Butyricimonas faecalis: one gene and its partner. The protein of the gene in region 2 interacts with the protein of the main gene of each other region in a pairwise test. Links are inferred from orthologs where the notes say so. Each region holds a gene or a part of one and is shown on either strand. Other genes may lie near its edges.

Region 1 (3,689 bases), 260 kb from region 2 along the record:
ATCACCACTTTCAACATGAAACGGTCAACCTGAGCCTCGGGAAGAGGATAAGTACCTTCCTGCTCGATCGGGTTCTGGGTTGCCATGACCAAAAATGGCTCTTCCAACTTATAAGTCATATCCCCGATAGTCACTTGACGTTCCTGCATGGCCTCCAACAAAGCCGATTGCACCTTTGCCGGAGCTCGGTTAATCTCATCCGCCAGAATAAAGTTTGCAAAAATCGGTCCCTTCTTTACCACAAACTCTTCTCTCTTCTGAGAATAAATCATCGTACCGATAACATCGGCCGGCAACAAATCCGGGGTAAACTGGATTCGACTAAATTTAGCATTAATAATATGTGCTAGTGTATTTATCGCCAAGGTCTTCGCCAAACCGGGAACCCCCTCCAACAAAATATGTCCATTAGAAAGCATACCGATCATCAGTCCTTCCACCAAGTGTTTCTGTCCAACGATCACTTTGTTCATCTCCATGCTAATCATATCCACAAAAGAACTCTCTTGTTGTATGCGCTCGTTCAATGCTTTGATATCAACCGTATTCATATCATTGATTTTTATATTGATTTATATTACTACTTCGTCTAACGTCAAATATTCCTCTTCGGTTTCAATTTTCCCCAAAAGTGAATTTACATCTCCACCGTTTTCCGTTTTTCCAAAAATAGAGATTATTCCGCCAAATGTTAAAATCAAAGATACTAAATAATGTTAAGATAAACTTTAAGGTTTTCCCAAATAAATTTTAATCCTGCCTTAAAATACGGTTTATAAGTAAAATACGACCTATTCTTTAACATTTGCCCTTTTCTCACGACACACTTGTTAACAGATCGTTCTCGAAAAACAGATAAATCCAGACTTTTATGCCAACAATACCCCATTACAAAGGATCGACATCAAAATAAACCCGCACCCCCTTACCCACGGGAGTTTTTGCCAATTCATCACATTTTTGTTTCAAAAATATTTTCAACTTTGACAGGGAGAGTCCTTGCTCTGCCTTAATTAATATCTGAATCCGATACATTTTTCTCACCCGGGACACATCCGGCTCTGCCGGACCGCATACCCTGCGCTCCAATCGTTCCCTCATCTGTCGGGCAAGCTCATTTGCCGCATTCCTCAAAACCACCTCATCCACATGCCTCAATTCAATCTGGATTAACCTGGAAAAAGGCGGATAATTAAACATCTCCCGTTCCCGGGACAACAGGGTGTAAAACCCATGATAATCCTCCTTCCCCACCAATTGATACACCCGATTCTGCCTATCCACGACTTGGATCACGACCTTACCGCGTTCTCCCTTACGCCCACTACGCCCGCTCACCTGCATCAACATATCATAGGCCCGTTCCTCTGCCCGAAAATCGGGAAAACCGACCAGACTATCGGCATCCATCACCCCGACAAGCTTCACCCGCTCAAAATCCAACCCTTTCGACACCATCTGAGTGCCGATCAACACATCCAAATTTCCACTCTCAAAATCATCGATCAAAGCCCTGAACTTTGCCTTATTACTTATCACATCCAAGTCCATCCGGGCAACCCGGGCCTCCGGAAAATACTGTTTCACGTCTTCCTCGATCCGTTCCGTTCCCGGGGTACGATTCACGTAATGTCCCTGCCCACAATCCTGGCACACGGCCGGAACTGCCCGCAAACTCCCGCAATAATGACAATTCAGCGTATTCCGATAGCGATAATAAGTCATACTCACATCGCAATGCTTGCATTTCAAGATAGAACCGCAACGGTCACATTGTAAATAAGTCGAATATCCCCGTCTATTCTGAAATAAAATCACCTGCATCCCGTTCTCCAACACCCGTTTCATCTCCTCGTATAAAACCGGAGTAAAACACCCTTTCATCATCTTTTTACGACGATACTCTTTCATATCCACGAACAACAACTCCGGCATCATCACTTCCCCGTAGCGGGTTGTCAGTTGCACGAAACCATATTTCCCGCTCAATGCATTCTGATAACTTTCAAAAGAAGGGGTTGCAGACCCCAACAATATTTTTGCCCCACTCATCTTGCCGAGCATGATCGCGGCATCGCGACCGTTATAGCGGGGTGCCGGTTCTTTTTGCTTGTAAGAACTTTCATGCTCCTCGTCAACAATGACCAATCCCAATCGCTGATAAGGCAAAAACACGGACGACCGCACGCCCAACACCACGGGATAAGGATTCGTACCGTTCTGTTTACGCCACATCTCTGCCCGGGCACTATCGGCCATACCCGAATGATAGACACCGACTTGATCTCCGAAAACCCGTCGCAATCGCTTCACGATCTGCACGGTCAAGGCGATTTCCGGCAACAAATACAACACCTGCTTCCCTTGCCTTAGCGTCTCTTGTATCAAATGAATATATATTTCCGTTTTACCCGAAGAAGTTACCCCCTGCAACAAAACACAATCTTTTTCCCAGTAACATCCCAGAATATCGCCCAACACCTTTTCCTGTGCCTCCGACAACGCATGTACCTCCCCCACTTCCTCTTCAGACACCTCCAAACGACTGACTTCTCGCACAATAACCTCCAACACGCCCCGTTCACACAATCCCTTCAAAGCCGCGACAGAATTACCGATTTTCTGAACAAACTCCGTTCTAGGCAAACACTCTACGTGATGCTCGTCACTATAATATACCCAATCACACAACATCTTGTATTGAGCCTTTGCCCGTTTCAAACCATCAAGAATCCCGTCCAACTCTTCACTCGAAAACTTTCGTTTCCATCTCACCCAACGTTCAACTTTCGGTTTGAACAAATCATCTACCGACTCTTTAATCCCGATAATTTCTTTTTCCAACAAAGCTCGAACAGCAACATAGACATCCTTTCTCTTCAAGAGCTTTTCAACTTCAGCCATACACATCTCGCCTCTTTCTCGAAAAACTCCCATAATTTCTCTCTCTTCCCGGCTTAATTCACTTTCATCTGCCAGTTTTTCTTCCCAACCATTCACCAAACTCAAACTCGTGTAACTCTCCAAACGCATCGAAACAGGTAATGCGGCACGCGTGACCTCTCCCGGTGGAGTCATGTAATATTCACTAAGCCACAATAGAAATTTCAAATGAGAAGCAGAAAGAGCAAAACCTTCCTCTATAACCCGTTCTATCGGTTTCGTTTCAAACCCGACAGGCGGATTCGTATGCAACGCGTAGACAACACCCGTGTAACGTTTATTCTTAACAAATGAAACGACCACGAGCGTACCTACCGTTACCGAATGTTCATATTCTTCCGGTACCGAATAAGTAAAAAAACTCTCCACTCCCAGAGGGATAATGACATCTGCGTACAACAAACGAATTAATTTTAGATTTTAAATAGCCAAAACTTCCGTAATATCCAACAAATTATGATTCAACGGTTTTGAATTCTTGATAGCCTTGTTGAAAGGAACATGAACAATATCCTTATTCATAATCCCAACCATGATACTGGTTTGATCATCCAACAAAGCATCCACCGCCGCCACACCCAACGTGCTAGCCGTCACACGGTCAAAAGCGGAAGGAGATCCCCCTCTCTGGATATGACCTAAAACCGTTACCCGCACGTCATATTCGGGATGCTTTTTGGCAATCCGGTCGGCAATCGTGTACGCCCCACCCGATTTATCACCTTCTGCCACGATCACGATACCAC
Region 2 (4,101 bases):
ACAAATTTATTTGAACCGGGAATTGATAGAGCAGAAGAAGATTAATTTGAAAGAGATGCAGGATAAAGTGGCCGATTTTATGATCGAGTTCGAGGGGATGGCTAAAGTCATGACTGCCTATTCACTGACGCATACTTCTTTCCCGGAGGGGATAAATCGGTTGGTTCAGAATTCCTTCTCGCATAAGCGTGGCGGGGATGTCTTTTTTTGTATTCACCCGACTTGGGTGTCGGAATTGAAAGAGTTGGAAGATACTTATTTCCGGCATACCAAACGTCCTGTTGTCCCCTTATATCTATATGGTGCGGGGGTGAAGGCGGATTTGAAAGAGAATTGCATGATGTCAGATTTATTGCCTACCTTGTGTAAGATTTTAGGAATAAATGTTCCTTATACGGCACATGGGAAGGCGATGTTTTAGTTTTGTGTTTTTGCTTCCAAGTTTTCAATTTTTTTGTACTGAATCTTTTTGATTCGCCGGTTGTCGACTTCGAGCACCTTGAATTGGTGTTCCTTGTAAGTAATCACTTCATCCTTGTGGGGAAGTTCTCCCTTGATTTCTAAGATCAATCCGGCTAAAGTGTCGGCATCCCCTTCCACTTCTTGGAAAGAATCTTCTTCGATGTCCGTGATTTTGTAAAAGTCGTTCAACAGTGTGGAGGCCTCGAAAATGTATGCTCCATTTTTGTCCCGTGTGTACACGATTTCTTGTTCGTCGTATTCATCATTGATGTCGCCCACGATCTCCTCGATAATATCTTCCATCGTGACAATACCGGTTGTTCCCCCGTACTCATCAACAACGATTGCCAAATGAACTTTTTTCGTTTGGAATTCTTCCAGCAAGTCATTGATTTTTTTGGTTTCCGGAACAAAATAAGCCGGACGAATTAAGGTCTGCCAGTGAAAGTCTTCTTTTTCATCCAGATGTTGTAATAAATCTTTCACGTAGAGAATTCCCGTGATGTTATCTAGGTTTTCCTCGTACACGGGCATACGCGAGTAGCCGTGTTCCGTGATGATCTCTTTCACTTGCTGGTAGCTTGAACTCCCGTCAATGGCGATCACGTTGATACGGGGACGGATGATGTCGACCGCATCAATATTACCGAAACGGACGATGCCTTCCAGAATGTCTTTTTCTTCGTTAATAGCCGTGTCCTTGGTTAATTCCAAGGCTTTGGATAGTTGGTCGATGGATAAATTGTCCTTTTTATCCATGCGTTTGCTGATGATAGAGGTGGAACCGATCAGTAATGCGGATAATGGACGAAACAGGCGAGACAGGAAGGTTAATGGACCTGCCATGAAGATCACCATGTTCAGTTGGGAGCGATTAGCGTATAATTTAGGAATGATTTCTCCAGCCAGCAAGATCACGAAAGTGACCACGATTACTTGGATAATAAAACCTAGCGTGGGATAGGCCGAGAAATCAAATAATGAATTTACCAGATAAGTGGACAACACGACAATGGCTACGTTTACGAAATTGTTGGATATTAGAATCGTGGCGAGTAGCCGATTGGGTTTTTGTTGCAAGTTGCGAGCTTTCTCATACCCGTTGTCTTCCAAGTATTTCAATTGCGAGGGAGAAAGTGAGAAGTAGGCAACCTCTGAAGCGGAAATTAATGCCGAGCATAATAATAAAAGTAATAGAATAATGACGAAAATTAAATCGATGAAGGTGAATGTACCTGTAAAAATCTGCCCGGTAAGGGGAATATAATCTGTGTCCAAAATTTGTATAATTGGTTAAACTTAAATATCGCCGAAAGATACATATAAAAACTAAAAGATAAAAGATAAAAGGTAAAAACTAAAAGATAAAAGATTTCAAACGAATGGATCCGGCTTTCAACAATTAGTTTCTGTCTTTTATTTTTTATCTTATAACTTTTATCTCTTCGTTTAGAACGGGAGATCGTCACTGTCGTCACTACCGCTTAAATCGGGAGCTTGTGGCATGTGAGTGTCTTGAGGTTTCTCCCCGTTATCTTGTTTGCGGGATAGCATTTGGAGGTTATCCCCGTAAATCTCGGTCGTGTATCTTTTCACTCCGTTCTGATCGTCCCAAGAACGAGTTCTGATGCGTCCCTCGATGTAAAGCATCATTCCTTTACGAACGTATTTTTCGGCTATCTGAGCCAGATTGCGCCAGAGAACGATATTGTGCCATTCCGTTTGAGTGACACGTTCTCCATTTTTATTGTTGTACACTTCCGACGTGGCAAGGCTGAACCTTGCAATGGCAATACCTCCTTCGAGATATTTTACGTCCGGGTCGGCCCCGACATTACCGATAAGAATAACTTTGTTTACCATGTATATATGTATGGATTAAAATTTGTCACAAAGTACGGAATAATTTTGGAGAAAAAAAATAATCCTCATATCATCTTGTTACGATTCGTGATTTATTTTTGCTTGCGGAAGCAAGTGATAACTTTATTGTTGTCAGTTTAAATGAGGGAGCAGTCAAGGTAAAGATTTGTTGAAAAAAGTGGCGTGGGGTATGTGTCCTATGTTGACAATTAAATATATAGAACGCAAAAAATATTGACAAAAATGCGGTAGTTTGTTTCATTGTTTGTGGAAAAGATATATATTTGCAGTCTGAAATCTAGAAGAAACGAAATATAATATTGAATATTAAATACTTAAAGAAAATGACAAAGGCGGACATCGTGAATGAAATTTCAAGAACCACTGGTATCGAGAAAGCTGCGGTACAAACTACAGTTGAGGCTTTTATGGAAGCAATCAAAGGTTCTGTTATTGATGGAAAAAATGTATATTTAAGAGGTTTTGGAAGTTTTGTTGTAAAAAAGAGAGCTGAGAAAACCGCTCGTAATATTTCTAAAAATGTAACGATCAAGATTCCTGAACACTTTATTCCTTCGTTCAAGCCTTCGAAGAGTTTCGTTAACCAGGTTAAAGATCAAGTAAAATAAGAAAGGAGTGAAATTATGCCAAGCGGAAAGAAAAGAAAGAGACATAAGATGGCCACTCACAAACGGAAAAAGAGACTGAGAAAGAACAGACACAAGAAGAAGTAGTCATCGTTTGTGAGTTAGAGAGTATAAACCTAAGGGCTATGCCTTTAGGTTTATTTTGATTAATACATTAATAGATCAGGTAGTGAATACTGAGTTAGTCATAGATGTAAAAGCGGAAGAAGTAGTCATCGCTTTGTTAAAAGACAAGCGGTTGGTAGAGTTGACAACGGAGAAGACTAGCGTTAAATTTGCGGTAGGTGACATCTATTACGGGAAAGTGAAGAAAATCATGCCCGGTTTGAATGCCGCTTTTGTTAATGTCGGCTATGAAAAGGATGCTTTCCTGCATTACCTTGATCTCAGTCCCCAGTTTTATTCTTTGGATAGCTATATAAAGCAATGTATAGCCCGAAAGGGGATGCCTGTTGCCAAATTAAAGCTGGAGCCGGAAATCAGTAAAAACGGGAAGATAGGAGATGTGCTTTCTGTTGGCCAATATGTTGTCGTACAGGTAGCCAAAGAACCTATTTCCACCAAAGGGCCGCGCTTGACCTCCGAGTTGAGTATTGCCGGACGTCACCTAGTTTTGATGCCTTTTTCGGAAAAGGTATCCGTGTCACAAAAGATAAAATCAGTCGAGGAACGGAAGCGTTTGAAAAGATTGATTGAAAGTATACGCCCCAAGAATTTCGGGGTGATCGTGAGAACTGTCGCAGAAGGCAAGAATGCCGAGCTATTTGACAGTGAATTAACAGAACTTGTCGAACGTTTTGAAACCGCGTTCAAACACCTTCGGGATATAGAACCTCCCAAGTTAATTTTGGGAGAGATCGACCGGACTAGTGTTATTCTCCGGGATATATTAAATCCCTCGTTCGAGAATATTTATGTGAATGATTTAGCATTGAGTAAAGAAATTAAGCGTTATATCAGCACGATAGCTCCGGAGAAAGAAGGTATCGTTAAATTTGTATCTACCGAGGTGCCGATTTTTGATCATTTTGGAGTGGATAAGCAAATCAAATCTTCGTTGGGACGTACCGTTTCGTTTAAAAACGGGGCTTACCTTATTATAGAACATACGGAAGCTTTTCACGTGATA

Evidence for each region. Proteins that work in one complex are often made in the same cells at the same time.
Region 1: the proteins of D8S85_RS19650 (region 2) and priA interact in binary tests that used the Escherichia coli proteins (3 or more experiments, as listed by UniProt). The link is inferred for Butyricimonas faecalis from one-to-one orthologs.

What each region holds. Positions count from the first base shown.
Region 1 is NZ_CP032819.1:4,866,395-4,870,083, reverse strand. What follows is about bases 618-3,689. They hold priA (replication restart helicase PriA), read right to left. Parts: upstream 3,346-3,689; coding sequence 889-3,345; downstream 618-888. Other genes in these bases: pfkA (6-phosphofructokinase), read right to left, coding at 3,364-3,689. In the rest of the region: D8S85_RS20725 (AAA family ATPase), read right to left, coding at 1-551.
Region 2 is NZ_CP032819.1:4,601,249-4,605,349, forward strand. The notes cover bases 619-3,484. They hold D8S85_RS19650 (single-stranded DNA-binding protein), read right to left. Parts: upstream 2,326-3,484; coding sequence 1,912-2,325; downstream 619-1,911. Other genes in these bases: gldE (gliding motility-associated protein GldE), read right to left, coding at 619-1,740; D8S85_RS19655 (HU family DNA-binding protein), read left to right, coding at 2,646-2,954; D8S85_RS19660 (Rne/Rng family ribonuclease), read left to right, coding at 3,142-3,484. Outside these bases: D8S85_RS19640 (alkaline phosphatase family protein), read left to right, coding at 1-421; more of gldE, read right to left, coding at 418-618; more of D8S85_RS19660, read left to right, coding at 3,485-4,101. UniProt on the Escherichia coli protein: Plays an important role in DNA replication, recombination and repair. Binds to ssDNA and to an array of partner proteins to recruit them to their sites of action during DNA metabolism. Acts as a sliding platform that migrates on DNA via reptation.